DNA from 2 places in the Actinomadura luteofluorescens genome. Region 2 is predicted to be linked to the other one. Evidence: riboswitches for the same ligand, from Rfam matches in the RefSeq annotation. Region 2 holds a riboswitch; the other holds the start of a gene.
The links. A riboswitch is a leader RNA that binds a small molecule or an ion and turns the genes downstream of it on or off. The one in region 2 is predicted to bind glycine.
Positions count from the first base shown of each region.

Region 1: it holds a riboswitch for glycine, as region 2 does, so the genes downstream of both, gcvT (glycine cleavage system aminomethyltransferase GcvT) here and gcvP (aminomethyl-transferring glycine dehydrogenase) in region 2, are expected to answer to the same signal.

Region 1 covers NZ_JACCBA010000001.1:6,207,995-6,222,904, reverse strand. The annotation lists gene BJY14_RS29040 (TetR/AcrR family transcriptional regulator) at 1-593, opposite strand, end outside; gene BJY14_RS29035 (ferritin-like domain-containing protein) at 719-1,828, shown strand; gene BJY14_RS29030 (SDR family NAD(P)-dependent oxidoreductase) at 1,873-2,733, shown strand; gene BJY14_RS29025 (AurF N-oxygenase family protein) at 2,788-3,759, shown strand; gene BJY14_RS29020 (hypothetical protein) at 4,088-4,837, opposite strand; gene BJY14_RS29015 (ATP-dependent DNA ligase) at 4,961-6,520, shown strand; gene BJY14_RS29010 (hypothetical protein) at 6,510-7,649, opposite strand; gene cds1 (L-cysteine desulfhydrase Cds1) at 7,731-8,831, shown strand; gene BJY14_RS29000 (M50 family metallopeptidase) at 8,821-10,119, opposite strand; gene BJY14_RS28995 (hypothetical protein) at 10,352-10,696, shown strand; glycine riboswitch at 11,106-11,201, shown strand; glycine riboswitch at 11,206-11,295, shown strand; gene gcvT (glycine cleavage system aminomethyltransferase GcvT) at 11,369-12,463, shown strand; gene gcvH (glycine cleavage system protein GcvH) at 12,536-12,925, shown strand; gene glyA (serine hydroxymethyltransferase) at 12,922-14,178, shown strand; gene BJY14_RS28975 (L-serine ammonia-lyase) at 14,249-14,910, shown strand, end outside.
Region 2 covers NZ_JACCBA010000001.1:9,351,810-9,366,719, reverse strand. The annotation lists gene gcvP (aminomethyl-transferring glycine dehydrogenase) at 1-2,242, opposite strand, end outside; glycine riboswitch at 2,303-2,412, opposite strand; glycine riboswitch at 2,413-2,507, opposite strand; gene BJY14_RS43020 (lysylphosphatidylglycerol synthase domain-containing protein) at 2,779-5,253, shown strand; gene BJY14_RS43015 (MerR family transcriptional regulator) at 5,263-5,868, opposite strand; gene BJY14_RS43010 (bifunctional nuclease family protein) at 6,212-6,682, opposite strand; gene ftsR (transcriptional regulator FtsR) at 6,824-7,555, opposite strand; gene BJY14_RS43000 (double zinc ribbon and FHA domain-containing protein) at 7,595-8,125, opposite strand; gene BJY14_RS47595 (DUF881 domain-containing protein) at 8,433-9,251, opposite strand; gene BJY14_RS42990 (small basic family protein) at 9,248-9,580, opposite strand; gene BJY14_RS42985 (DUF881 domain-containing protein) at 9,603-10,481, opposite strand; gene BJY14_RS42980 (LysE family translocator) at 10,548-11,183, opposite strand; gene BJY14_RS42975 (aminotransferase-like domain-containing protein) at 11,277-12,617, shown strand; gene BJY14_RS42970 (ABC transporter ATP-binding protein/permease) at 12,690-14,282, shown strand; gene BJY14_RS42965 (aminotransferase class V-fold PLP-dependent enzyme) at 14,391-14,910, shown strand, end outside.

The DNA.
Region 1 (14,910 bases), 3.1 Mb from region 2:
GCATCGACGTCGGCCAGCGCCGGACCGTAGGCGATGACGTGCGGGAACTCCTCCGGGTCGAGCCGCGACCACGCCTGGGCGCCCGTCTCGGCGAGGTGCCCCAGCATCTTCGCCATGCCGATCTCGCGCATCTGCGCGCCGAGCGCGTAGGCGATGAGCGCCCGCATGATGCGCACGGCCGTCTCGCCGTCGAACCCGGCCGCGTCGGCGAGGGCCAGGGCGCGCTCGGCCGGACGCAGCCCCACCGGCGTGTCGACCTTGTGGGTGAGAACGATCGACATGCAGCGCGGGTTGTCGTGCGCGACCTTCCGGAACGCCCGCACGAGCGCACGCGCGCGTTCCTGCCACGGCTCGGACGGGTCGTCGGGCAGTTCCAGGCCCGCGACGACGTGCTCGGCCACGCCCTCCAGCAGAGCGCCCTTGTTCGGGACGTGGTTGTAGAGCGACATCACGGCGACGTCCAGCTCGGCGGCGACCCGGCGCATCGACAGCGCGTCCGCGCCCTCCCGCTCGATCAGCTCGACCGCCGCCCGCACGATGCGCGCGCGGGTCAGACCCGGCCGCGGGGTGTCGGAGGTCACACGACTCGCCATCGCTCTGCGCTCCTCCTCGCCGTTGACACCCGCAAGTGTCCCATGACACGGTACGTACGCTGTACGTAAGACGTACAGCGTACGTACCAGCGGGCGGTGCGCGCCCGCGTTCGGGGAGGACGCCCATGTCGACCCACGACCTGTACACCGACTCCGTCCCGTCCGAGACCTGGACCGTGCCGATGACCGGCGACGCCAGGTTCACCTGGGAGTACGACGACGGCCGCGACCGCCTCCTCGCCCTCTACCAGAAGGGCAAGGACAAGCAGTGGGACTCGGTCAAGCGCATCGACTGGGACCTGGAGGTCGATCCGCACGACGTCCTCGGCGTCCCCGACCAGTCCCTCGCCATCTACGGGACGAAGTACTGGGACATGCTCTCGGAGAAGGAGCGCGGCGAGCTGCGGCGGCACTCCACGTCCTGGCAGTTCTCCCAGTTCGTGCACGGCGAGCAGGGGGCGATGGTCACCGCCGCCCGCATCGTGGAGTCGGTGCCCGACCTGGACGCCAAGTTCTACTCCGCCACCCAGACGATGGACGAGGCCCGCCACGTCGAGCTGTTCACGCGGTTCCTGCACGAGAAGGTCGGGATGGTCTACCCGATCAACACCAAGCTGCAGGACCTGCTGAACGAGACCCTCGGCGACTCGCGCTGGGACATGCCCTACCTCGGCATGCAGGTGCTCATCGAGGGCCTCGCGCTCGCCGCGTTCGGCGTCATCCGCGACGTCACCACCAAGCCGCTGCCCAAGCAGATCCTCGCCTACGTCATGCAGGACGAGGCGCGCCACGTCGCGTTCGGCCGGCTGGCGCTGCGCGACTACTACAGGCAGCTCTCGCCGGCCGAGCTCCGCGAGCGCGAGGACTTCGTCATCGAGGGCTGCTACCTGATGCGCGACCGCATCCGCGGCCGGGAGATCTGGACCAACTTCGGGATCGACCCGAAGGAGGTCGACGAGATGGTCGAGAACTCGCCGTACATGCGGATGTTCCAGAGCCTGCTGTTCAGCCGCATCGTGCCGTGCGTGAAGGACATCGGGCTGTGGAGCGACCGCATCCGGCGCGCCTATGACGACATGGGCGTCCTGGACATGTCCAAGGCCGACCTCGACGCCCTCATGCACCAGGACGAGGAGATCGCCGAGACGGTCGACGCCGAGCGGTTCGCCGCCGAGGAGACCGCCCGCAAAGCGGAGGTGGACGCCGTCATCGCCGACGCGGCGGCGGCGGGCTGAGTAAGTTCAGATCATTCGATCCGCCGCACACCTCGGAGGTCTGGATGCCCCTCGCGCACTTCGACGGAGCGCTCGCCGTCGTCACCGGAGCCGGCAGCGGCATCGGCCGGGCCGTCGCCCTCGCCCTGGCCGGGAACGGCGCCTCCGTCGTCGCGGCCGACATCGACCTTCCCGCCGCCGAGCGCACGGCCGCCCTCGCCAAGACGCTCGGCGCGGGCGGCACCGCCTACGAGGTGGACGTGGCGGACGAGGCCGCGATGGAGGACTTCGCCACGCGGGTGAAGGAGACCCACCGCGTCCCCGACATCGTCGTCAACAACGCGGGCATCGCCGTCACCGGCCCCTTCCTGGACACCGGCGTCGAGGACTGGGAGCGCATCCTCGGCGTGAACCTGTGGGGCGTCGTCCACGGCTGCCGGCTGTTCGGCCGCCAGATGCGCGACCGCGTGAACGCGCTGCCCAACAAGCCCGACAAGCCGAACCTCGGCGGCCACATCGTCAACATCGCGTCCGCGGCCGCGTTCGCGCCGTGGCGCGCCATGCCCGCCTACTGCACGACGAAGTCCGCCGTCCTCATGCTCAGCGAGTGCCTGCGAGCCGAGCTGGCCGGCTCGCGCATCGGCGTCACGGCCGTCTGCCCCGGGTTCGTCAGCACCAGCATCGTCGACAACGCGATCCATCTGGAGGGCGACGCCGAGGCCCGGGCACGACTGCGCGAGCGCGGGCAGCGCGCCATCAAGCTGCGCAACTACCCGCCGGAGAAGGTCGCCGAGCGGGTCGTCCACGCCATCATCAAGAACAAGCCCGTCGTGCCCGTCAACGCCGAGGGGCACCTTCTGCACGCCCTCTCCAGGGTGTCCCCCGCCTCCCTGCGCCTGCTGGCCAGGATTCCCGCCCGGGGCTAGCGCCCGCCGGGCGCGGCCCCCCGACTCTCCCCCGCGGTGAGAGGAGAAGGTTCGATGCCCCCCGATGTCCTGCCGAGCGACGGCCGCCCCCGGAACCGGACGGCGCGGATCCGGTGCGGCGACGGCGACCACACGCTGGAGCTGACCCATCGGGAGGTGGTCGCCGAACGGCTGCTGCGCGCCTCCCGCAAGCACTCCTTCGACCCGGACGTGGACGTCGACTGGGACGTCCCGCAGGACCCGGACGTGTTCTACTTCCCGCCCCGGCTCACGTCGGTCTACGAGACGCCGCTGTGGGACGGGCTGACGCACCGGCAGCGGGTGGAGCTGACCAAGCGGGAGATGTGCAGCATCGCCTCGTTCGGCATCTGGTCGGAGATGCTGCTGATGCAGTCGCTGGTGATGCACGCCTACCGGCACCGCTACGACAGCGACCATGTGGCCTACGCGCTGACGGAGATCGCCGACGAGTGCCGCCACTCGCGGATGTTCGCCCGGATGGTGCGCACGTGCGGGCTGCGCACGCACCGGCCGCGGGCGCTGGAGTTCCACTTCGCCAAGCTGTTCGGCGCCGTGTACGACCCGGTGCCGATGTTCGCCGGGACGCTGATCGTGGAGGAGCTCACCGACGCGTTCCAGCGGCTGACCTTCCCGGACGAGAACGTCCAGCCGCTGATCCGCCAGGTCACCAGGATCCACGTCGTCGAGGAGGCCCGGCACATCAGGTACGCGCGGGAGGAGCTGAAGCGGCTGGTCGCGGAGATGCCCGCGGTGCGGCGGCGGATGGCGGCGTACTGGATGGCGCAGGCCACGCGGCTGATGGCCGCGCAGCTCGTCCATCCGTCCTGCTACACGGCGGTGGGGCTGGACCCGCGGCTGGCGCGGCGCGTGGCGGCGCGCAGCCCGCACCGGCGCGCGACGATGGCGTGGTCGTTCCGTAAATGCACCGCGTTCCTGGACGAGGTCGGTTTCCTGGACGGCCGGGCGCGCGGCGTATGGGCCGGGGCGGGACTGCTGGAGCCCTGACGGCCGCCATTCGCCCCAGCCTCGAACCGATTATTAGAAAATGGTTCGGCAATGGCGGGGCACTGGTCCGGACACGGCATGCGAAAGGGCCGCGGAGCGGGGACCACTCCGCGGCCCTCAGGCAAGTAAGGGCTGCTAGCCCCGGATGTCACGCACCCAGGACACTCCGAACGATGGCATGGTCACGACGTCGACCCCCTCCTCCCCAGACTCGCTGCGCACCGATCATCATGCCCGGCGGGAAAGCTCGATCGGCGCACACCCTCCCCTTTACCGGTTCACCTTAGAAGGTGCCGCCAGAAATGAAGCCATGATCGGCCGATTCAGGTCAGGAACGGTTCAGCGCGGCGAGGACTTCGCGGGCGACCGCGGTGGCGGTCTCGAGGCAGGCGCGCTCCCGGGCGTCCGCCCGTCCCCCGCGCGGCGCCTGCTCGCTGTAGCTGACCGTGAAGACCGCGTTGCGGATCCGTGCCGTGACCTGCCCGACCACGGTCGGCTGCCCCTCGTCGGTCTTGAACCAGCGGTACGCCTCGTCCCCGATGCCGTCCCGGCGCTCCAGGGTGACGGTCCGCACGAGCGGCGCGTCGTGCGCCTGGGCCCACTGCGCGTCGTAGTAGCCCTCGGCGTCCTGGACGGGCGAAGCGGTGTCGCCCGGCGCGTACAGGTGCGCCTCCACTCGCAGCCAGCGGAACGCCGAGCCGGTCGAGGAGAACGTGCACGTCGTGAGCGTCGAGTTCGCGCTCTGCCGCCGCGTCGCCTTCGGCACGGCCCGTTCGGCCGTGGCCGCCGCGACCGTCCCGCACGGCGCCGGGAGCGCGTTGATCACCTTCTCGGGCGGGCCCGGCGTCGCGGACGGGCTGCCCGGCGGCGTCCGCGACGGGCCGCCCCGGGGCGTCCGCCGGGCGGCCTGCTGCTCGCTCCCCCCGGACATGACCAGGACGACCACGACCGCCGCGGCGGCGAGCGCCATGGCCGCCGCGAGCAGCGCGATCAGCCTGCGCGGGCGGCGTCCCGGGGCCGGCGGCTCCGGGCCGGAGTAGGGGCGGTGGAAAGGCTCGACCGGACGCTGAAGGCCCACGCCGCGCTCCTCACTCCCGTCCCGCCGACCGTTCCCGCCACCCGCCAACGTAACCAGGGCCGCCGCGCGTGACCAGGCCCCCTGGCGGTGCCGTTCGTCAGACCCGGTGGTCACAATGAAGGGATGCTGATAGCGGACATCGCACGGACCTCGGAGGCGGTCGCGGGCACCTCGGGCCGCAAGGCCAAGGTGTCCGCGCTCGCGGAGTGCCTGCGCGCGGCCGACGCGGGCGAGGCCGCGACCGTGGTCGCCTACCTGTCCGGCGAGCTGCCGCAACGCCAGATCGGGGTGGGGTACGCCGCGCTGCGCGACCTCCCGCCGCCCGCCGCGGAGCCGTCCCTGACCGTCCCCGGGGTGGACGCGGCGTTCGGCGAGATCGGCGCGGTGTCCGGGCCCGGTTCGGTCGCCCGGCGGCGCGAGCTGCTCGCGGCGCTGTTCGGCCGCGCCACCGCCCCCGAGCAGGGCTTCCTCATCAGGCTGCTGGCGGGCGAGCTGCGGCAGGGCGCGCTGGACGGGGTGATGGCCGAGGCGATCGCGGCGGCGGCGGGGGTGCCGTCCGCCGAGGTCCGGCGCGCGTTCATGCTGCGCGGCTCGCTCGGCCCGGTCGCGACGACCGCCCTCGCCGAGGGGGTGGACGGGCTGCGCGCGTTCACGCTGGAGGTGGGCCGGCCGGTCAAGCCGATGCTGGCCGCCGCCGCGCCGTCGGTCGACGAGGCCTTCGCCAAGCTCAGGGGCGAGGCGGCCGTCGAGTGGAAGCTCGACGGCATCCGCGCGCAGGTGCACGTGTCCGGCGGCGGGGTCCGGGTGTTCACCCGGACGCTGGACGAGATCACCTCCCGGCTGCCGGAGGTGGTGGAGGCGGTGCGGGGGCTGCCCGTCCGCGAGGCCGTGTTCGACGGCGAGCTGATCGCCCTGCGGCCGGACGGCCGCCCCCACCCGTTCCAGGTCACCTCCGCCCGCACCGCGACCCGCACGGCGAAGGACACCGAGCCGGTGCCGCTGGCCGTCTTCCTGTTCGACGTGCTGTACCTCGTGGAGGCCGGCGACGCCCCTCCGCAGGGCGCGCGCGGCGAGGACCTGCTCGACGCGCCCGGGGCCGAGCGGTACGAGGCGCTCGCGCGGGTCGTCCCGGAGGAGCTGCGGATGCCCCGTGCGGTCACCGGCGACCCCGCGCGGGCCAAGGAGGTCTTCGACGAGGCCGTCGCGCGCGGCCACGAGGGCGTCGTGGTCAAGTCCCTCGACACCCCGTACACGGCCGGGCGGCGCGGCGCGGGCTGGATCAAGGTCAAGCCCCGGCACACCCTCGACCTCGTCGTCCTCGCCGTCGAGTGGGGGCACGGCCGCCGGCAGGGCCTGCTGTCCAACCTGCACCTCGGCGCCCGCGACCCCGAGACCGGCGGCTTCGTCATGCTCGGCAAGACCTTCAAGGGGCTCACCGACGAGCTGCTCGCCTGGCAGACGGAGAAGCTGCGCGCGCTGGCCGTGCGCGAGGACTCCTGGACGGTGCACGTCCGGCCCGAACTGGTCGTCGAGATCGCGTTCGACGGCGTCCAGCACAGCCCCCGCTATCCCGGCGGCATCGCGCTGCGGTTCGCCCGCGTCCTGCGCTACCGGCCCGACAAGTCCGCCGCCGAAGCCGACACGATCGACACGGTCCGGGCCGTCGCCCCCGTCATGGACTGAGCTCGGGGGCCTGCGCGGGCGGCTGCTCCCCGGACGGCGGCTCGTCGCCGTGCGCGCGGCCGCGGGCACGCCGGGCGGACGCGGCGCGGGTCCGCAGGCGCGACCCGGTCTGCCCCCGCACGCGCGACAGGGTGCGGCGGCGCGCCCGGGCGGCGGCCTCCCGGTGGGCGCGGGCCGCGGCGTTGCGTTCGGCACGCTCGACGGCCTCCCGCTGCGCCCGCGCGGCGGCGCGACGTGCAGCCCTGCGCTCGGCCCGGCGCGCCCGGCCGCGTTCGGCCCGGCGTTCGGCGCGCCGCTCGGCGCGGGCGGCGGCGCGGGCCAGCTTGCGGCGGCGGGCCCGCTCGGCGGCCTCGGTGCGGCGCTGCAGCAGCTCGGGCGGGATGAGGTCGTGCCGGCCCGCGATGAACTCCTGCACCCAGATCTTGGCGCGGATCAGCGGCCGCCTGAGCCTCGTCTCGCGCCGGACGGCCCGCTGGTAGCGGCGCGAGCCGGGGTCGTAGCGCCAGCGCGACCAGGGCGAGCCGGGCCGCGCCACCCGGATCGCACCGAAGATCAGCAGCGCGGGCACGAACAGCCCGAGCAGCCCCGTCCAGATCTTGCCCTTCAGCAGCGTGACCACGGCGAGGACGAGGTTGACCGCGAGGGAGGCGACGTAGACGCGGGTGATCAGTCCGGTGCCCGGGTCGGGCGCGATGCCCTCGTAGCCGAGGGGGCGGATGCCGAGCAGCAGCAGCCCGGTCACCGCCATGGCGACGAACACGGCGTCGACGGACGCGCGGCCCTTCTCCGTCCAGTAGACGTCGCTGAGGTGCAGGATCAGCGCGAACTCGTCCAGGACGAGGGCGGAGCCCATGCCGAACACCACCGCCGCGGCGAGGTCGAGGCCGACGTAGGCGTCCGGGACGGCGAGGCTCGCCACCCCGCCCATCAGCATCAGCACCACGCCGAACACGACGTGGTGGATGTGCACGTCGCCGGCCTTCACGTTCCGGAACCACCAGCGCACGTCCGCGCGGATCAGCCGGACGTTCACCCGCGTCAGCACGAAAGTGACCATGAACGCGACGAAGAAGCCGAACAGCGGAAGCCGCCCGGTCGCCACGATGCGTTCGTCGAACATCTCGATCATCTGCCCCCCGCCTCCTCAATGATGCACCGTGACATGCGCGGATATCGTGGGACCCTGCCGACGATCAAGGAGAGAGCCGCCATGAGCCGCATCGTGGACCGCTGCGATCCCGGATACCGGGCGTGGATCGCCGAGGCGATCCGGCTCGTGGACGCCGACGCCAACCGCAGCGCCGACACGCACCTGCACGTGTTCCCGCTGCCGCCGGAGTGGGGCATCGACCTCTACCTGAAGGACGAGTCCGTCCATCCCACGGGTTCGCTGAAGCACCGGCTCGCGCGGTCGCTGTTCCTGTACGGGCTGGCGAACGGCTGGATCCGCCAGGACACGACGATCATCGAGGCGTCCAGCGGGTCGACGGCGGTGTCGGAGGCGTACTTCGCGCGGCTGCTCGGCCTGCCGTTCGTCGCGGTCATGCCCGCCACCACCAGCCCGGAGAAGATCCAGCTCATCGAGTTCCACGGCGGCCGCTGCCATCTGGTGGCCGACCCGTCGGCGATCTACGAGGAGTCGCGGCGGCTCGCGGCGGAGTGCGGCGGCCACTTCATGGACCAGTTCACCTTCGCCGAGCGGGCGACGGACTGGCGCGGCAACAACAACATCGCCGAGTCGATCTTCGAGCAGATGCGGCTGGAGCGGTTCCCCGAGCCGTCCTGGATCGTGGTGGGCGCGGGCACCGGCGGGACGTCCGCGACGATCGGCCGGTACGCCCGCTACCAGCGGTTCCAGACGCGGCTCGCGGTCGTCGACCCCGAGGGGTCGGCGTTCCACGGCTCGTTCGCCGACGGCGATCCCGCCCGGACGGCGGCGGGCTCGCGGATCGAGGGCATCGGCCGTCCCCGCGTCGAGCCGTCGTTCCTGCCGACGGTGATCGACCGGATGATCCGGGTGCCGGACGCGGCGTCCATCGCGGCGATGCGCTGGACGAGCGAGGTCAGCGGCCGCGGCGTCGGCGGCTCGACCGGCACGAACATGTGGGGCGCGGCCGAGCTGATCGCGCAGATGCGGGCCCGCGGCGAGCGCGGCAGCGTCGTCACGCTCATCTGCGACGGCGCCGAGCGCTACGCGGGGACCTACGGGTCGGACGCGTGGCTGGCGCGGCAGGGCCTCGACATCGCCCCCTACCGGGCCGCGCTGGACGGTTTCCTGAAGACCGGCACGATGCCGGACGTCACCCGGTGACGCGGATCGGATTGAACAGGTCGGCGTAGATCAGCAGGCCGCCCATGACGATCAGGACGACGGCCATCACGTAGGTGACCGGCAGCGCCTTGGCGACGTCCACGTAACCCGGGTCGGGCCTGCGCAGGATCCGCGCGAACGCCTTCTTGATCGCTTCCAGGAGGGCGCCGGCGATGTGCCCGCCGTCGAGCGGCAGCAGCGGGATGAGGTTGAACAGCCCGACGGCGAGGTTCAGCGAGCCGAGCAGCATCACGAAGAAGGAGACCTTCTGCGTGCCGGTGAAGTCGTGGGACGCGGCGACCTCGCCGCCGATCCGGCTGACGCCGACGACGCCGATCGGCCCGTTCGGGTCGCGCTCGTGACCGCCGAAGGCGGCGTTCCACACGCCGACCATCTTCTGCGGCATGCGCACCAGCGCGCCGACGGTGCGCGCGGTCAGGTCGCCCATGGTGCTCGCGACCGCGCCGGGCCCCTGCCGCTCGATCCCGCTGGACGGGGTGATGCCGAGGAACCCGACGTTGACGACCTTGTCCTCGTCCTTGAGGTCGTACATCTGGTTGCGGGTGATGGGGACGTTCAGCCGCACGTCCCTGCCGTCCCGCCGGACGGTCATCGGGACGGTCTTGCCGCCGTCCTCGCGGATCAGCCGCTGCAGCTGCGGATACTCGTCGATCTTCTTGCCGTCGAAGGCCACGATCCGGTCGCCGGCCTGGAGGCCGACCTGCCGCGCGGGCGTCGGCGCCGCGTTCGCGGGGCACTCGGTGACCTTGGCGCTGGCCGGCACCATGCACTCGGCCACCTCCTTGATCACCGGCTGCGGCTGGTTGACGCCGATGCCCATCAGCAGGATCGCGAAGAACATCACCGACAGGAGCAGGTTCATCGCGGGCCCGCCGAACATGATGAGCATCTTCTGCCACCACTTCTTGGCGTAGAACACGCGGTCGCCGTCGCCGGGCCCGACCTCCTCCAGCGAGGCGCCCCGCGCGGACTCGATGAGTCCCTGCCACGGCCCGGTGCTGATCCGCCGCACCTGCCCCGGCGCGTCGCCCTTGCGCGGCGGCAGCATGCCGATCATGCGGATGTAGCCGCCGAGCGGGATCCATTTGACGCCGTACTCGGTCTCGCCCTTGGTCTTCGACCACATGGTGGGCCCGAACCCGACCATGAACTGCGTGGTCCGCACCTTGAACAGTTTCGCGAAGGTGAAGTGCCCGAGCTCGTGCAGCGCGATGGAGACCAGCAGGCCGAAGAAGAGGATCAACGCTCCAGCCAGGTAGTAGACCATGCGGCGTGCCCTCCGGGTCCGTCCACCCCGCACCCGGGGGTGATCTCCGACAACCAGTTCAGAGTACGTTACGGCCCGCGTTCCGGTTGAAGCGAACGCAGAAGCCGCACGCGCCGGAGGCCGCTTTGATGCGCGGTGCTAACCCGCCCGCGCGTCATTGGCACGGGAGCCCGTATCCACGGGAAGGGCCGACCCCGCATCATGAGCCCCCACCCGCCCCACGGAGGTTCCCTTGAAGCGCGGTCACATAGCGGCAACGGCGCTGATCCTGCCCCTGGCCCTGGCCGGCTGCGGCGGCGACGACGGCAAGCCGACGAGCGCCTCGTCACCCCCGCCCCCGACCGCCGCGACGACGGCCCCGTCCACCCCCAAGCCCGGCAAGGGCACCGAGACGACGCCCCTGCCCCCGGCCCAGTCCAAGGCGGTCAAGGCCTTCAACGACTGCATGCAAAAGCAAGGCGTCCAGATGCCGACCCCCAACCCCACGAGAACCCCCGCCCCCGACGAGCTACAGAAGATCAGAACCGCCCTCCAAACCTGCGTGAAGTCCATGTCCACTCCCCCCACCCCCCACTAAACAAAGACGCCCACCCCCAAACCGCCGAAGGCGACCCGAACCCCCACCCGCGCAACGCCGAAGGCGACCCGAACCCCAACCATCGTCCCGAGCCGAAGCGGGGGAGACCGCAACACCAACAAGGAGCGCAACAGCCGAGACGACCCGGGCCAAGGGACTGGCGGAACAGGCGCACCCCAGCAGCACCGTCTAACGAAGCCACCTCAGCCGCCGCCTCAGCCCCGCGACAGCCTCAACACTCGCGATCGCGTCCAAAGGCAGGTTCGAGCTTGCGAGAACCTGATCGCGCAGCGAGCCGCCAGGCGAGCCGGAGCGATGCAGCGATCGCACGCGTTTTTTCAGGTCGGGGCCCCCAAGGCCCCGACCTGAAAAAAAGCAATGAACACTGCTAGCCTTCTTCGACAGCTGATGATCCCGTGCGGGAGAGTCCCTCGCAGCCGGTGGGGGACGCCGAAGGAGCAAATCCTCCCCGGAACCTCTCAGGCCCATGGACCGCACGGGCCAGGCGACCTCTGGAAAGCGGGGACCGTGGTCCCCCGCCGAAGGTGAAAGCCGGCCGCGTTGCGGCGGGTGAAGCTCTCAGGCGCCGATGACAGAGGGGGAGGCACCGATACGCCCGGTGCGCGAGTGGGACGATGGACCACGCGCGCCCGTGACGAAGGAGCCGATCCCATGTCCGCCGATCCGACCGTGAAGAAGACGCCGCTGCACGACGTCCATGAGGACCTCGGCGCGAATCTCGTCGATTTCGCGGGCTATCTGATGCCGCTGCGCTACGCGAGCGAGACCGCCGAGCACCAGGCCGTCCGCACGGGTGCGGGGCTGTTCGACCTGTCGCACATGGGGGAGATCTTCCTCTCGGGGCCGGGCGCGGGGGCCGCGCTGGACTTCGCGCTGGTCGGGAATCTGTCGCCGATGCCGGTGGGCAAGGCCCGCTACACGATGATCTGCGGGCACGACGGCGGCGTCCTGGACGACCTGATCGTCTACCGGCTCGCCGACGAGACGTGGATGGTGGTGGCGAACGCCGCGAACGCCGCCGTGGTCCGGGAGGCGCTGGTCGAGCGCGCCGCGGGGTTCGAGGCCGCGGTGGACGACCGGTCCGACTCGTACGCGCTGATCGCGCTGCAGGGGCCGCGTTCCCAGGGGATCCTCGAGGGGTTCACGGACGCGCCGCTGGGGGACCTGAAGTACTACGCGATCCTGGCGGGGCGGGTCGCGGGCGTGGACGCGCTGGTGGCGCGCACCGGGTACACGGGCGAGGACGGGTTCGAGCTGTTCGTGGACGCGGCCGACGCGGTCGGGTTGTGGCGGGCGCTCGCGGCGGTGGAGGGGGTCGTCCCGGCGGGGTTGTCGGCTCGTGACACGTTGCGCCTGGAGGCGGGGATGCCGCTGTACGGGAACGAGTTGACGGCGGAGACGACGCCGTTCGAGGCGGGCCTCGGCCGGGTCGTGAAGCTGGACAAGCCAGGCGATTTCGTGGGGAAGTCGGCTCTGGCGGCGCAGGCGCAGACCCCGCCGGGCCGTAGGCTCGTGGGACTGGTCGCGCGGGGGCGTCGCGCGCCCCGCAAGGGGTACCAGGTGGTCACGTCCGGCGGCGCGCCGTGCGGAATCGTGACGAGCGGCGCCCCGTCGCCCACACTGGGCACGCCGATCGCCATGGCGTACCTCGACAGCGGCGTCGAGGAGGCGGGCCTCGCCGTGGACGTCCGCGGCCGGCAGGAGCCGGTGGACGTGGTGGCCCTGCCGTTCTACAAGCGTCCCTGATCTGCAAGCGTTCCTGAACAAGTTGTCCGGCGGTGTGGGGCGCGCCCCCACAGTGGAAAGAGAGAAGTGATCGTGAGCGTTCCGGAGGAGCTCCGCTACAGCGAGGAGCACGAGTGGGTGTCGGGCCTCGGTGGCGAGGACGGCATCGTCACGGTCGGCATCACCGCGCACGCCGCCGACGCCCTCGGTGAGATCGTCTACATCGAGCTGCAGCCGTCGGAGGGCGACGCCGTCGAGGCGGGCGAGCCGTGCGGCGAGGTGGAGTCGACCAAGTCGGTCAGCGACCTCTACTCCCCCGTCAGCGGCGAGATCACCGCGGTGAACACCGCGGTGGTGGACGAGCCGAAGGTCATCAACGACGACCCGTACGGCGAGGGCTGGATCTTCAAGGTGCGGATCTCGGAGGAGCCGGGCGACCTGCTCGACTCCGCCGCCTACGACAAGCTGATCGAGGAAGCATGAGCCTGAACGACTCCCTCGCGACGGCCGATCCGGAGGTCGCCGAGGCCGTCGCGGCGGAGCTGCGGCGCCAGCAGGGCACCCTGGAGATGATCGCGTCGGAGAACTTCGCGCCCGTCTCGGTGCTGGAGGCGCAGGGGTCGGTCCTGACGAACAAGTACGCCGAGGGGTATCCGGGGCGCCGCTACTACGGCGGCTGCGAGTTCGTCGACGTCACCGAGCAGCTCGCCATCGACCGGGCGAAGGCGCTGTTCGGCGCCGAGCACGCGAACGTCCAGCCGCACAGCGGGGCGCAGGCCAACACGGCGGTGTACTTCGCGCTGCTCCAGCACGGCGACACGATCCTCGGCCTCGACCTCGCGCACGGCGGGCATCTCACGCACGGGATGCGGCTGAACTACTCCGGCAAGGTGCTGAACGTGGTGCCGTACCACGTCCGCGCCGAGGACGGCCTGGTCGACATGGACGAGGTCGCCTCGCTCGCGGCCGAGCACCGGCCGAAGATGATCGTGGCGGGCTGGTCGGCGTACCCGAGGCAGCTCGACTTCGCCGCGTTCCGGCGGATCGCCGACTCGGTCGGGGCGCTGCTCATGGTCGACATGGCGCATTTCGCGGGCCTGGTCGCGGCGGGGCTGCACCCGTCGCCCGTCCCGCACGCCGACATCGTGACGACCACGACGCACAAGACGCTCGGCGGCCCCCGCGGCGGGCTGATCCTCGCCCGCGAGGAGTACGGCAAGAAGATCAACTCGGCGGTGTTCCCCGGGATGCAGGGCGGCCCGCTGGAGCACGTGATCGCCGCGAAGGCCGTCGCCCTGAAGATCGCCGCGTCGGAGGAGTTCCGTGCCCGGCAGGCGGCGACGGTGGAGGGCGCGAAGCTGCTCGCCGAGCGCCTGCTCGCCGAGGACTCCGCCAAGGCCGGCGTGAGGGTGCTGACCGGCGGGACGGACGTCCACCTCGTGCTGGTCGACCTGGTGGACTCCGAGCTCACCGGGCGGGACGCCGAGGACCGCCTGCACGACATCGGCATCACGGTCAACCGCAACGCGGTGCCGAACGACCCGCGTCCGCCGATGGTGACCTCCGGTCTGCGCATCGGCACCCCGGCCCTGGCGACCCGCGGTTTCACCGCCGAGGACTTCGCCGAGGTCGCGGACGTGATCGCGCTGGCGCTGCAGCCGTCCTTCGACCGGGACGCGCTCGCGGCCCGGGTGAAGGCGCTGGCCGACAGGCACCCCCTGTACCCGAACCTGTGACGTTCCGGCGCCCCCTCCCCCGGCCGGGGTTCCCCTCCGGGGGAGGGGGCGCGGCTACAACGAGGTAGCTATGGCCATCAGCGTTTTCGACCTTTTCAAGATCGGTATCGGTCCGTCGTCGTCCCACACGGGCGGGCCGATGGCGGCGGCGCACCGGTTCGCGCGGGGCCTCCAGAGTGACGGGCTGCTGGAGAAGACCGCGTCCGTCGCCGTGACCCTCTACGGGTCGCTCGGCCTCACCGGCAAGGGCCACGGCTCCGACAAGGCCGTCATCCTCGGGCTGGAAGGCGACAAGCCGGAGCTCGTCGACGTCGACCGGGTGGACGAGCGGCTCGCCGCGATCCGCGAGCGCGGGGCCCTGCGCCTGTTCGGCGACCACGACGTCCCGTTCGTGGTCAACGAGCACCTGGTGTTCGAGCGCAAGGAGTCGCTGCCCGGCCACCCGAACGGGATGCGCTTCACGGCTCTGGACGCCTCGGGCGAGGAGCTGCGCGCCAAGGTGTACTACTCGGTGGGCGGCGGCTTCATCCTGGACGAGAACGCCACCGGCGCCGACCGCATCAAGCCCGACGACACCGTCCTGCCGTACCCGTTCGACACGGCCGCCGAGCTGCTCGAACGCTGCCGGGAGACGGGCCTGTCGATTTCCGCGCTGATGCTGGAGAACGAGAAGGCGTTCGGCCGCGGCGCCGCCGAGATCCACGACGGGCTGCTCGAACTCTGGGAGGTCAT
Region 2 (14,910 bases):
AGATGGGGCCGACGCCCGTGCCGGGGCCGGCCTCCTCGCGCAGCGGGTGGTTGGGCAGGAACGGGGCCAGGTGCTCGCGGACGCCGATCGGGCCGACGCCGGGGCCGCCGCCGCCGTGCGGGATGCAGAACGTCTTGTGCAGGTTGAGGTGGGAGACGTCCGAGCCGAACTCGCCGGGGCGGGCCAGGCCGACGAGCGCGTTGAGGTTGGCGCCGTCGACGTAGACCTGGCCGCCGGCCTCGTGCACGGCCGCGCACACCTCGGTGATCGTCTCCTCGAAGACGCCGTGCGTGGACGGGTAGGTCACCATGATCGCCGCGAGCCGGTCGCCGTGCGCGGCGAGTTTGGCGCGCAGGTCGTCGAGGTCGACGTTGCCGCCCTCGTCGCACGTGACGACGACGACCCGCATCCCGGCCATGACGGCGCTGGCGGCGTTGGTGCCGTGCGCCGAGGAGGGGATCAGGCAGACGTCGCGGTGCTCCTCGCCGCGGGAGGCGTGGTAGCCGCGGATGGCGAGCAGGCCGGCCAGCTCGCCCTGGGAGCCGGCGTTCGGCTGGACGGAGACCCTGGCGTACCCGGTGATCTCGGCGAGGAAGCCCTCCAGCTCGCCGATCAGCTCGACGTAGCCGGCCGCCTGGTCGAGCGGCGCGAACGGGTGGAGGTCGGCGAACTGGGGCCAGGTGATCGGCTCCATCTCGGCGGTGGCGTTCAGCTTCATGGTGCAGGAGCCGAGCGGGATCATGGAGCGGTCGAGCGCGATGTCCTTGTCCTGGAGCCTGCGCAGGTAGCGCAGCATCGCGGTCTCGGAGCGGTGCGCGTGGAAGACGGGGTGGGTCAGGTAGGGGCTCTCGCGGCGCAGGACGTCCGGGAACGCCTCGGGGACGTCGCCGGCCGCGGCGGCGCCGAACGCGTCCAGCACGGCCGTGACGTGCTCGGGCAGCGTCGTCTCGTCGCAGGCGATCGCGACCCGGTCGGGGCCGTCCGGGCGCAGGTTGATCCCGCGCTCGCGGGCCGCCGCGACGATCTGGGCGGCGCGGCCGGGCACGCGGGCCAGGACGGTGTCGAAGAACGAGTCGTGCACGATCTCGACGCCGCCGGCGCGCAGCCCCGCGGCGATCTCGGCGGCCCGGCGGTGCGTCCGCTGCGCGATCGCGGCCAGGCCCTCGGGGCCGTGGTAGACGGCGTACATGCTCGCCATCACGGCGAGCAGGACCTGGGCGGTGCAGATGTTGCTGGTGGCCTTCTCGCGGCGGATGTGCTGCTCGCGGGTCTGCAGCGCCAGCCGGTAGGCGGTGGCGCCGTCCGCGTCGACGGACACGCCGACGAGCCGCCCGGGGAGCTGGCGCTGGATGCCCTCGCCGACCGCCATGTAGCCGGCGTGCGGGCCGCCGAACCCGTAGGGGACGCCGAACCGCTGCGCGGAGCCCACCGCGATGTCGGCGCCGGACTCGCCGGGCGGGCGGAGCAGCGTCAGCGCGAGCAGGTCGGCCGCGACGACGGCCTTGGCGCCGCGCTCGTGGGCCTGCGCGATGACCGGTTCCAGGTCGCGGACGGCGCCGGACGCGCCCGGGTACTGCAGCAGCACGCCGAAGAAGTCGCCGTCCGGGAGGCCGCCGGACAGGTCGGCGATGACGACCTCGATGCCGAGCGGGATCGCGCGGGTCCGGACGACCTCGATCGTCTGCGGGAGGGCGTCGGCGTCCACGAGGAACGTCCCGGGCTCCTTGCGCCTGGAGACGCGGTGCGCGAGTGCCATGGCCTCGGCGGCGGCGGTGCCCTCGTCCAGCATGGAGGCGTTCGCGACGGGCAGCCCGGTCAGGTCGCCCACCATCGTCTGGAAGTTCAGCAGGGCTTCGAGGCGCCCCTGGGAGATCTCCGGCTGGTAGGGGGTGTAGGCGGTGTACCAGCCCGGGTTCTCCAGCACGTTGCGCATGATCACACCGGGCGTGGTCGTCCCGTGGTAGCCGAGCCCGATCATGGACGTCAGGACGGTGTTGCGGGACGCCAGCTCGCGGAGCCGGTCCAGCGCGGCCGTCTCGCTCAGCGCGGGCGGCAGGTCCAGCGGCCGGGACGTGCGGATCGCGGCGGGGACCGCCTTGTCGATCAGCGCCTCGGCGCCGGAGTAGCCGATGGCGGCCAGCATCCTCGCCTGGTCGTCCGGCGAGGGGCCCACATGCCGGTCGGCGAACGCCGACCGCGGATGCTGCGGCGCGGCCACGGGGGCGAAGAACTGGGCGGTCATGGAGGGCCTCCTGGCTGCTGCGGTCGCTCAGGTGCGCCGCCGGCGCTGGCCGGCGGGCCGGTCTCCCCCTCTGTCATCGGCACCTGAGAGCTTCACCCGCGCGGCGGGGTTTCCCCTTCGGTGAGCCGCCCGCCCCCGTGGGGGGACCGGCGCCTGCTTTCCAGAGGTGCCTCGCCCGCGCGGTCCTTTTGCCTGAGAGGTTCCGGGGAGGTTGCCCCTTCGGCGCCCCACGCTGGCGGCGTGGGGTCTCTCCCGCACAGGGTCGACGGCATGTCCTAGGTCGAACCCTACCCAAAGGCGCGTCCGCGACGTCGTTCCGGCCCGCCGCAAGGGGCCGCGCCGCCGGGCGCCGGGGCCGTACCGGCGAGTACCATGTGCTGACTCACCTGGGACGCGACGGTTCCGGGCCGCACGGGGGCGGGGAGATGAGGCTGCGGGATGGACGCGCGTCCCGGCGGCGGCCCCGCGACTCGACGGCGCGCCGCCGGGTCTGGGACGCTGATCACGATGGCGGATGGTCAGGGCGGCGGTACGGCGTGACACAGACCCACGACGGCGCGGTGCGCCCGGCGCAGGGCGCCGCCGCGGCCGCGCCCGTCGACGAGCCCGCCCAGCCGTACCGGATCCGCCGGCCCTCCGACGCCATCCGGTTCGCGGCGTCCGTGGTGGGGCTGGCGGCGGTGATGCTGCTGGTGTCGATCGCGCAGCAGACGACCCACGGCCTGCAGACCGACATCGCGCAGGGCACCGCGCACGCGCCGCGGCCGCTGCTGACGCTGGCGACGCTGGTGTCCAGCTTCGGGGTGCTGGCCGTCCCGATCGCGTTCGCGATCGAGCGGCTGTTCCACAAGGACGGCATGCGCGTCGCGATCGCCCTGCTGGCCGCGATGATCGCCTTCGGCGTCACGGTGGGCCTGGACGACCTGGTGGTGCGGGCCGCGCCGGGCGGCGTGCTCGACTCGCTGATCTGGGGCGGCACCGAGACCGCGCCGGTGCACACCGACATCGCCCCGGTGATCGCGTTCGTCAGCGCGGTCGGGATGGCGGGCCGCGCCCGCTGGCAGGCCGCGACCTGGACCATGATCGGGCTGGCGGCGCTGACGGGGCTGACCGCGTCCTACGCCTCCGTCGCCGCGCTGGCGGCCACCTACCTGCTGGGCCGCGCCATCGGCCACGGCACCCTCTACGCGGTCGGGACGCCGAACCCGCGCCCGTCCGGCGCGGCCGTGGTGGCCGCGCTCGAACGGCTCGGCCTGCGCCCGCAGCGGGGGGCGCGCCTGGACGACGCGCACGCCGCCGACGAGAGCCGCCGCTACGGCGTCGCCCTCGCCTCCTGCCCCCAGGACGGGTACGGCGCCCGGCTCCCGGCGGGCCGGGGGGCGCACGGCGACTGGGACATCGAGGTCCGCGTCCTGGACCGCGACCAGCAGACCGCCGGGCTGCTGTACCGGGTCTGGCGGCTGCTGCGGCTGCGCGGCGCCACGACGGGGCGGACGCTGCGGTCGCTGCGCCGGTCCCTGGAACTGGAGTCGCTGATGGCGTACGCGGTGGACGCCGCGGGCGCCCGGACGCCGCGGCTCGTCGGCACGTGCGAGGTCGGCACCGAGGCGGCGCTGCTGGCCTACGAGCACGTCCCGGGGCGGCGGCTCGGGGACGTCCCCGACGGGGAGGTCACCGACGAGCTGCTGGCGGACGTGTGGCGGCAGTTCCGGTCCCTGCAGGCGGGGCGGCTCGCGCACCGGCGGCTGGAGGGCGAGGCGGTCCTGGTCGGCGACGACGGCCTCGCCTACCTCACCGACCTGCGGTCCGGGGAGACCGCGGCCGGCGACCTGGCGCTGCGCCTGGACCTCGCGCAGCTGCTCACGACCCTGGCGCTGCGCACGGGGCCGGAGCGGGCGGTGCGGACCGCGGCGCCGGTGCTGGGCGAGGAGGCCCTCGGCGGGGCGGTGCCGCTGCTCCAGCGGGTGGCGCTGTCGCGGGAGACCCGCACCGCGCTGCGGCGCCACAAGGACCTGCTGACCCGCATCCGGGAGCAGATCGTCCGGCTGAAGCCGGAGACGGAGGCGCCCCCGGCCAAGCTGGAGCGGTTCCGGCCCCGGACCATCGTCAGCATCGTGGCGCTGTCGGTCGCGGCGTACATCGTCATCCCGCAGGTGACGAGCCTGGACATCGGCCGTCTGGCGGCCACGGCGAGCTGGCACTGGGTGGCGGCGGCCCTCGGGGCGGCGGCGCTCACCTATGTCGCCGCCGCGTTCATGCTGATGGGGTTCGTCCCCGAGCGGCTGCCGCTGTGGCGGACGGTCCTGGTGCAGCTGGCGGCGTCGTTCGTGAAGCTGGTCGCGCCGGCGGCCGTAGGCGGCGTCGCCGTCAACACGCGCTACCTGCAGCGCTCGGGCGTCCGGCCCGCCCTCGCCGTCGCGAGCGTGGGCGCCTCCCAGCTCGTGGGGATGGTCACCCACATCCTGCTGCTGGTGCTGTTCGGGTTCCTGACCGGTTCGACGGCGAAGGCGACGCAGGACCTGGCCCCGTCCCGGACGATCGTCCTCGCGGTGCTCGGCCTGGGGCTGCTCGCGGGGCTCGCGCTGACGGTGCCGCGGGTGCGGAGGGTGGTCGCCTCCCGGCTGAGGGCCATGTTCTCCGGCGTGGTGCCGCGCCTGGTGGACGTGCTGCAGTCGCCGAAGAAGCTGTCCACCGGGATGGGCGGAACCCTGCTGCTGACGCTGGCGTTCACGCTGTGCCTCGACGCGTCGGTCCGGGCGTTCGGCGGGTCGCTGCCGTGGACGACGGTGGTGCTGGTGTTCCTCACCGCCAACGCGGTCGGGTCGGCGGCGCCGACGCCGGGCGGGCTCGGGGCCGTCGAGGGCGCGCTCACGCTGGCGTTGACGATCTCGGGGCTGACGGCGGAGACGGCCACGTCGGCGGTGCTGCTCTACCGGCTCCTGACGCTGTGGCTGCCGGTCCTGCCGGGGTGGGGGGCGTTCGCCTTCCTGCAGCGCAAGGAGGCGCTCTGAGGCCCGGCCTCAGCCGGTGCGGCGGGCGCGCCGCCGGTCGGCCAGTTCGTCGTGGTGCTGTCCGGCGGGGTCGTCGTCGCCGGTGGAGGCGCGTTCAGCGGGCAGCTCCGCCAGACTGCCCTCCACCTCCTGCCACACCCGTCCGAGCGCGATGCCGAACACGCCCTGCCCGCCCTGGAGGAGGTCGACGACCTCGTCGGGCGAGGTGCACTCGTAGACGCTGACGCCGTCGCTCATCAGGGTGATCTGGGCGAGGTCCTGGACGCCGCGGTCGCGCAGGTGGGAGACGGCCGTGCGTATCTGCTGCAGCGAGACGCCGGTGTCCAGGAGCCGCTTGACGACCTTCAGGACCAGGACGTCGCGGAAGCTGTACAGCCGCTGGCTGCCGGACCCCTGCGCCGACCGCACGCTGGGCTCGACCAGCTTCGTGCGGGCCCAGTAGTCGAGCTGCCGGTAGGTGATCCCCGCCGCGGCGCACGCCGTCGGGCCGCGGTAGCCGACATCCTCCGGCGGCACCGACACCTGGGTGTCGAAGAGCAGACCCTGCTCTCCGGCACGGCGGGACGCCACGCGCCTGTCGGGGGTCGCCTTGCCCTCGCCGCTGCTCACCGCCACGCGGACCTCCGGCTTCTATCATCCCGCGGCGGTTCGTCAAGGGGGTTTGACGAATTACACCACGGGTGTTCCACCAGCACGGTAGGTGCCGGTCAGGGTGTGGTCAACGTTCACCGTCGGCGCGTCGCATGCCCGGATGAACCGGCTTCACGTGGGCAAACTGCGCACCTTCGCCACCCACGCAGTCCATACCCCGATGGTTCCCCCGCAAAAACCGCCAGGTCCGGCGCAATGGGCGACCATTCGCCCCATGGCATGAACTCGCACTCCAGAGTGACATACGCCACGGGAATCGCCCACCTCGGGGTGGGCGCAGGGGCGGCCCGTCCGGCGTGGGGGCGGCCTATCCGGCGCGGCCGAAGTCCTCCGGGGAGATCGTGTCGAGGAACTCGCGGAACTTCTCGACCTCGTCCTCCTGCTCGTCGGGGATGGCCACGCCGGCCTCCTCCAGGACGTCCTCGCTGGCGAAGATCGTGGCGCCGGTGCGCAGGGCGAGGGCGATGGAGTCGGACGGGCGGGCGCTCACCTCGACGCCGTTGGAGAAGATGAGGTCGGCGAAGAAGATCCCTTCGCGCAGCGCGGTGATGTTGACGGTGCGGAGCTGGACGCTCAGGGCGTCCAGCACGTCGCGGAACAGGTCGTGGGTGAGGGGCCGGGCGGGCAGCACCCCCTGCTGGGCGAAGGCGATCGCGGTCGCTTCGACCGCCCCGATCCAGATGGGCAGGTAGCGATCGCCCTCCGTCTCCTTCAACAGGACGATCGGCTGATTGGAGGGCATCTCGACCCGGACGCCGACGACCTCCATCTGCTTCACTGCGGCTCCCTGCTGGTTCTCGCTGTCTCGATCACCATGTGCAGCGGATCGATTCCTGACCGAACCATGTAGCCAACGTACACCCAGGCTCGGACAGCTCGCGGCGCACGGGGGGCGGCAAAAACCTCCACGGCCGCGCGATCAGTGGTCGAGGCTCTCGCGCAGACCCGCGCCGACCAGCGCGGCGTGCAGCCGGACCGACAGCGCGGCGATCTCACGCGCCGTCTCGGCGGCCTGCTCGTGCGCGCCGCGGCTGCGGCGGCGCAGCTGCGGCGCGACCATCTGCTCGATCAGGCCGACCTGCCGGTCGGCGGCCGCCTTGACGGCGCGCAGGTGCCGGACCTCGAAGCCGAACTCGCCGAGCGCGGCCGCGACGCGCGCGATGTTCAGCGCCTCGCCCTCGTAGTGCGCGCCCGTCCGGCGGACGAGGCCGTACTCCTCCAGGCGCGCGAGGAGGGCCTCGTCGATGCCGGCGCCGTCCAGGAGCTGGCGGCGGGTGAGCCGGACGGCGGGGTCCGGCGCGGTGGTGTCGGCGGCCACGAGCGTGCGGGGGCGCCGCCGGTCCGGCGCGGCGGGGCCGGGGCGGCGGTCACCGAGCGGCGGGACGCTCTCGCCGCGGTCGCGCGCCTCGAGGTGCTGCCTGATGACGCGCAGCGGCATGTAGTGGTCGCGCTGCGCGGTGAGGACGTACCGCAGGCGCTCGACGTCGGCCTCGCCGAACTTGCGGTAGCCGGACGGGCTGCGCTCGGGCTCGACGAGCCCCTCGGACTCCAGGAAGCGGATCTTGGAGATGGTGATGTCGGGGAACTCGGGCCTGAGCAGCCCGAGGACGTCCCCGATGGTCATCGGGGACGGGGCCGGCTCCGCGCTCAAGGGCCCTCCCATCGTTCGCCGCGACCTCGCCGCGTTCCGTCAGCCGTGGGCCGGATTGGTCAGGAACACCAGCCGGAACTTGCCGATCTGGACCTCGTCGCCGCCCGACAGCCCGGCCTGGTCGATCCGCTGCCGGTTGACGTAGGTGCCGTTGAGGCTGCCGGTGTCGCGGACGGAGAACACACCGCCCTGCCGGGCGAACTCGGCGTGCCGGCGGGAGACGGTGACGTCGTCCAGGAAGATGTCGCTCTCGGGGTGCCGTCCGGCGGACGTGCGGTCCTTGTCGAGCAGGAAGCGGCTGCCGGCGTTGGGTCCGCGCTTGACGACGAGCAGCGCGGTTCCCGGGGGGAGCGCCTCCATCGCCATCTGGTCGGGCCCGACCGGCTCCTCGGCGCCGGCGTCGGTGTCCAGCGCCTCGAACCCCCCGATGGAGATCGTGGACGTGGACTCGCCAGGCGACTCCCGGGGAGGCGGCGGCGCCGAACTCCTCAGCGGAGTGCCGCAGTTCGAGCAGAAGCGGGCATCATCCGGGTTGGCGTGACCGCACTGCGTGCAGTAGACGCTCGGCATCGATCGGCTCGGCCTCCTACCATCGGCGTGCCGCCCGCGGACCGCCCGCCGTAGCGGGGACCGCCTGCGCCACGCGCATCCTTCACCCAACCCACGCCGGGGACCCGCCCCCGGCCACGGTCCAACTCACCGCCCGCTCACACGACGGTCGCCGCAACTTACGCGGGTATTGCCCGAGGGGTCAACTGGAACGGTGAACCGGCTGCACCAAACTACATTCGCCGATGATCGCAGGTCCATGCCGCCGCGCGGACCGCCGCGATCACGACGTCCCGGCCCGGCGGTCGGTCGACCGTCCCCGTCCCCTCTAGGGAGACCGTACCGCGCCGACGGCCACCTTCGCGCGCCGGGTGATCAGTACGTGGGCCCCGGCGCCCTCCAGCGTGCGGACGAGGCCGCCCGGGATGCCCAGCGCCGTCGTCATCGTGTGCGGGTCGCCGATCGCCAGGAACCGGTACGGGGCGGTGAGGAGCCTGCCGTCCGCGCGGATGCCGTCGCGTTCGTCCAGGAAGTGGGTGTCGACGCCGACGCGCACGTCGCCGACCTGGATGACCTCGGCGCCCGCGTCGCGGAGCTCCTCCAGGGCGTCCAGCAGGTTGAGGGCCTTCACCCCGCGGCCGGGATCGTCGATGCGCAGCTCGATGCCGGGGCCCTCGGCCGGGAGCGTGCCCGCGAGCAGGCCGTAGGCGGTCGCCCGCTCGCGCGCCTCCTGCAGGGCCGTCCCGCCCTCGGCGTCCCGCTCCAGCCGGGCCTTCGTCTCCTCCAGGTCGCGCAGGTCGCCTCTCAGGCGCTCGGAGCGCTGGCCCAGGTCAGCCAGGATGCCGACGAGCTCGTCCTGCCGCGCGGTGGCGAACGTGGTGTCGCGTTCGGTCGAGCGCACCTGGGCGGCGACCGCGAACCCCAGCACCAGGCACAGGAGCCCGCCGACGAGCTGCCCCGGGCTGACGCGCGGGCGCAGCAGATCGGCGAGGGCGCGCAGGCCTCCGGGCCCCGGTCCGACTTGCTCCTTCTCCTGGGCCTGCTCTTCTCCCCGGGCCTGCTCGTCCTCCTGGGCCTGCTCGTCCTCCGGTATCTGCTCGCCGCCCGGTGGCGCCTCGTCGCGCCGTGTGGCCTCGCCGCCGGTCACGCGCCGAACAGCTTCCGCCGGATGGCCGCGGCGTTGGAGAAGATCCGGATGCCGAGGACGACCACGACGCCGGTGGACAGCTGCGAGCCGACGCCGAGCTTGTCCCCGAGGAAGACGATCAGCGCGGCGATGACGGTGTTGCTGACGAAGGAGACCGTGAAGACCTTCTCGTCGAAGATCCCCTCCAGCCGGGCCCGGACGCCGCCGAACATGGCGTCGAGCGCCGCCACGATCGCGATCGGCAGGTAGGGCTGGAGCCAGAGCGGCACGTCCGGCTGGATCAGCAGGCCCAGCGTGACGCCGACGACGAGCCCGATCAGCGCGATCATTCCCCGGTCCCCCCTCCCCCGCTCACCGGCCGCCCCCGTCGCGGGGGACGGCGTACCGCGGCCGGAACGCGCCCGCGGCGGGCAGCCGCAGCGCGCCCGAGCGGCGCGTGCCGTACCTGATCCCGAACCGGTCGCGCAGCGCCGCGAGCCGCCGGTCCGCGGACGAGCCGGCGAAGGCGGCCCGCAGGCGCCCGGCGTCGCCGAGCGCCGTGACCTCGTAGGGTCCGTCGAGCGGCCGGTAGTCGACCATGATCGCCTCGCCGGCGGCGCGGATCGCGGTGGTCGGGGTGAGCCGCTGGCCGTTGACGCCGATGGCCCGCGCGCCCGCCGCCCACAGCCCGTTCACCAGGACCTGGAGGTCCTGATCATAGACCCGGCCGGCGTCGGCGGCGCGGCCCGGCGCGGCCGGGGCGTCGTCCAGGGCGACCACGAGGCCCTCGCCGGCGGCGGGGGTGGCGGCCGCCGCGGCGCCCGCCGCGGCCACGGCCCGCCGGACGCGGCGGCCCTCGGCGCTGCGGGCCAGCGCGGCGGCCCGGCGCCGCTCGGTGTCGGCCCGCAGCCGGTCGAGCCGGTGCTGGAGGGCGTCGGTCTCGGCGGTGCGGGCATGGATCTGGTCGACGAGCTTGGAGCGCCGCTCGGCGGCCACGGGCTCGCCGCGGTGGGCCTCGACGCCGGCGACGGCGGCCAGCGCCCCGGCGAGGGCGAGGACGAGCAGGACGCCCGCGCCGCGCAGCCGCCGCGGCCGCGGCGCGGCACCGCCGGAGGCGGCCCGGCGCGCCGCGGCCGCGGCGTAGCCCGGGTCGAGGTGCTTGCCGGCGAAGAGGTCGGCGAGCAGCGACATGGAGGCGTCGGGGCGCCCGTCCGGCTCCCGGCCGCCGGGTTCGTCCTGGCGTGCGATCACCGGCCCATCATGGCAAGGTCCGGCGCGGCGGCGCGGGGCGCGTCCCCCGCGGGCGGGCGCGCCGGGTCAGGCGGTCGCGGGCCGCAGGCCGATGTGGACGGCGAGGGCGGCCAGCACCGAGCCCATCAGGTAGCGCTGGGCGCGCCGCCAGCCGGGCCTGCGCCCGAGGAAGGACGCGATGGAGCCGGCGCCGAGCACGATGAGGGCGTTGACGGTGACGGCGATCACGACCTGGACGGCGCCGAGCAGCAGGATCTGGACGGCGACGTGGCCGCGCCCGGGGTCGGCGAACTGCGGCAGCAGCGACACGTACAGCACGGCGATCTTGGGGTTGAGCAGGTTGGTGACCAGGCCCATGGCGAACAGCCGGCGCGGCGGGTCGGCGGGCAGGTCCCGGGGCTCGAAGGCGGTCGTGCCGCCCGGCCGCAGCGTCTGCCACGCCAGCCACAGCAGGTAGCAGGCGCCGGCCAGCTTGATCGCCGTGTAGAGGGGCGGCACGAGCGTGAAGATCGTGGTGAGGCCCGCGGTGGCGGCCGCGACGTAGACGAGGAATCCCGCGGCGACGCCGCAGAGCGAGATCAGCCCGGCGCGGCGGCCCTGCGTCACCGACCGCGACACCAGGTAGATCATGTTGGGCCCCGGGGTGAGGACGAGGCCGAGGGCGAACAGGGCGATGGCCGCGACGGCCGCGTACGAGATCATTGCACTCCAGTCGACTCGAGTTTTCCCAGAGTAGAAGTCGCGCTATCATCGGTGCAATAACGACATTGTTCTCGGTGCAATGCGGAGGTTCGCATGGACGACTTCCGGCGGGTCGCGGACGAGCTGGCCGCCGACATCGCGGCGGGGCGGCTCCGCCCGGGGGAGCGGCTGCCGCCGCAGCGCGCGTTCGCGCGACGCCGCGGCATCGCGGGCTCGACGGCGAACCGGGTGTACCGGGAGCTGGCGCGGCGCGGCCTGGTGGTGGGCGAGGTCGGGCGCGGGACCTTCGTCCGCGCGGGCGAGCACCCGCCGGGGCCCGCGCTCGCCGAGCCCGCCGACGCCCGCGTCGACCTGGAGCTGAACCACCCCGTGGTCCCCGGGCAGAGCGCCCTGCTCGCCGAGGGGCTGGAGCGCCTGCGCCGCCCGGACGTCCTGGACGCCGCGCTCGGTCCCGCCGGGGTCGCCGGGACAGCCGCCGCCCGCGAGGCCGCGGCGGCGCTGCTCGCCTCGCCGGGCCTGCGGCCCGACCCCTCCGAGGTGCTGTTCGCGGGGAACGGCCGGCAGGCCATCGCGGGAGCCGTGGCGGCGCTCGTGCCCGCGGGCGGCCGGCTCGGCGTCGAGGCGCTCACCTATCCGGTGATCAAGGGGATCGCGGCCCGGCTCGGCGTGACGCCCGTCCCGATCGCGATGGACGAGCACGGGCTGCGCCCGGACGCGCTCGCCGACGCCCACCGCGCCGCCCCGCTCGGCGCCGTCTACGTCCAGCCGACGCTGCACAACCCGCGCGGGACCACGATGCCGCAGGAGCGCCGCGCCGAGCTGGCCGGCGCGCTGGAGCGGCTCGGCCTGCACGCCGTGGAGGACCGGGTCTGGGCGTTCCTTCCGGGCGGCGGGCCGGAGCCGCTCGCGGCGCACGCCCCGCACCGCACCGTGCTGGTCGACAGCCTCTCCAAGCGCCTCGCGCCCGGCCTGAGCCTCGGCTTCGTCCTGCCGCCCGCGGCCCTCGCCGGGCGCGTCGCCGCCGCGCTGCGCTCCGGCGCCTGGGGCCCGCAGGGGTTCGCGCTGGAGGCGGCGGCGGGCTGGATCACCGGCGGGACGGTCGAGAAGGTCATGGCCGCCAAGCGCGCCGACGCCGCGTCCCGCCAGCGGATCGCGGCGCGGTGCCTGCGGGGCGCGGCCGTACGGTCCGATCCCGGCTCGTACTTCTGCTGGTGGGAGCTGCCCCAGCGGTGGCGGGCGGAGACGTTCGTGGCGGCGGCCGCCCGGCGCGGCATCGCCGTCACCCCGGCCGCCGCCTTCGTCGTGGGCGGCGCCGCCGCCCCGCGGGCCGTCCGCTTCGGCCTGGCCTCCCCGCCGCCGGACGTCCTCGCGCGCGCCCTGCGGACCCTCGCCGGGATCGCCGCCGGGGACCCCGACGACGACGCCCCCGACTGACCGGATCCGGCGGCTGGACGCGCACCGGAAGATCGTCCATCGTCGGGGTGGGGTCGCCCGGCGGGAGGACAGATGATCGAAGTCCGCGAGGTGGGGCAGCGAGCGGCAGGGGGACGGCGGACGCTGCGCGAGGTGTCGCTGTCGATCGGCGCCGGGGAGCTGGTGGCGATCATCGGCGGCAGCGGGGCGGGCAAGACCACCCTGCTGGACGCCATCGCGGGCGTGCGGCCCCCCGTCGAGGGCGAGGTCAGGTACGACGGCGGCGCGGGCGGCCCGGCCGCGGGCTCGCTGGGCTACGTGCCGCAGGACGACATCGTGCATCTGGAGATGCCGCTGCGCCGCACGCTGCGGTACGCGGCGGGGCTGAGGCTGCCCGCGGGGACGCCTCCGGAGCGCGCCGAGCGCGCCGTGGACGGCGTCCTGGAGGCGCTCGCGCTGACGGCCCGGGCCGGGCAGCGCGTCGGGTCGCTGAGCGGCGGTGAGCGCAAGCGGGCCAGCATCGCGGTCGAACTGCTGACGCGGCCGCGCGTGTTCTTCCTGGACGAGCCCACGTCCGGCCTCGACCCGGCGACCGCGGCCGACCTGATGCGGCTGCTGCGCGGGCTCGCCGACTCGGGGACGACGGTGGTGCTCACCACGCACCATCCGCCGGACGTCCTGGTGTGCGACCGGGTGGCCGTCCTCGCCCAGGACGGGGGGCTGGCCTTCTACGGCGAGCCGGACGAGGCGCGCGAGTGGTTCCGGGCGGACCGGATCGAGGACATCTACCTGAGGCTGGCCGAGGCGGAGGAGCACGAGTGGGCGGGCCGGTTCGGCGCCGCCCCCGCGCCGGCGCCCGGCCCGGCGATCGGCGCGTTCCGGCAGTGGGTCCTGCTCACCCGGCGCAGCCTGGACCTGCTCACCCGCAACCGGCTCACCCTCGCCGTGCTGCTCGGGTCGCCGCTCATGGTGCTGGCGATGTTCGCGGTCCTGTTCCGGCCGGGGGCGTTCTCGCCGGAGTCCCCCAGCCCCGCCGCGACCGTGATGATCCTGTTCTGGATCGCCTTCGGCGGGTTCTTCTTCGGCCTGACCTACGGGCTGCTGCAGATCTGCAACGAACTGCCCGTGCTGCGGCGGGAGCGGCTCACCGGGCTGCGGATCACGCCGTACGTGCTGGCGAAGGCGACCGTCCTGCTGCCGCTGCTGGCCGTGGTGGACGCGCTGATGCTCGGCGTCCTGCGGGCGCTGGACCGGCTGCCCGCGATGGGGTGGGGCACGTACGGGGAGCTGTTCGTCACGCTGCTGCTGTGCTCGCTGGCGGCGCTGGCACTGGGCCTTCTCGTGTCGGCGGCGGTCACCGACCCGGCGCAGGCCACGATGGCGCTGCCGATGCTCTGCTTCCCGCAGGTGCTGTTCGTGGGCGCGATCCTGCCCGTCCCGGTGATGGCGGCGCCCGGGCGGTGGCTCAGCTGCGCCATGTCCAACCGGTGGGCGTTCGAGGGGCTCGGGCACAGCCTCGGCGTGGAGCGGCTCTGGGCGACGGGGCGCTCGCCACTGGGCCCGCCCCTGCTCGACTCCTACGGTGACACGTTCTCGCGGGCGCCGGTCGTGGACTGGGCGATGCTCGGCGGGTTCACGGCGCTGTTCCTCGTGGGAGCCTGCCTGGTCCTCACTCGAAGGACATAAAACCACGTCCCCGTAGGCCATTTAAGGCCACTGCGGCGCTCTTGCATCACCCCCGCCAATTTTGGACCGTTTAGTGAAGGATGCGGCTTTTGCTCACGGGGGTGCAAAGTGAGCGTTTCGCCCGATTTTGACGTCGACCTCATGCCCGGCTACGCCGAGACGCGGCGGCTCGACGAGCTGCGGGCCGCCGAGTACGCCTACCTGGACGCGCAGACGTACCTGGACTACACGGGCTCGGGCGTCGCCGCCGCCGCGCAGATCCGCGCGCACGCCGAACGCCTCACCGGGCACCTCTACGGCAACCCGCACTCGGAGAACCCGACCTCCAGCGCCTCCACGGCACTCGTCGAACGGGCGCGGCGGGCCGTCCTGGCGTTCTTCAACGCCTCCCCCGAGGAGTACGCGGTGGTGTTCACGCAGAACGCCACCGGCGCGTGCCGCCTCGTCGGGGAGGCCTACCCGTTCGGGCGCGGCACCCGGCTCGTCCTCACCGGCGACAACCACAACTCGGTGAACGGCATCAGGGAGTTCGCGAGGACGCGCGGCGCCGAGGTCGCCCACGTGCCCGTCCGCGCGCCCGACCTGCGGGTCCGCGAGACCGAGCTCATCGCGGCGCTCAGCGGTGGCG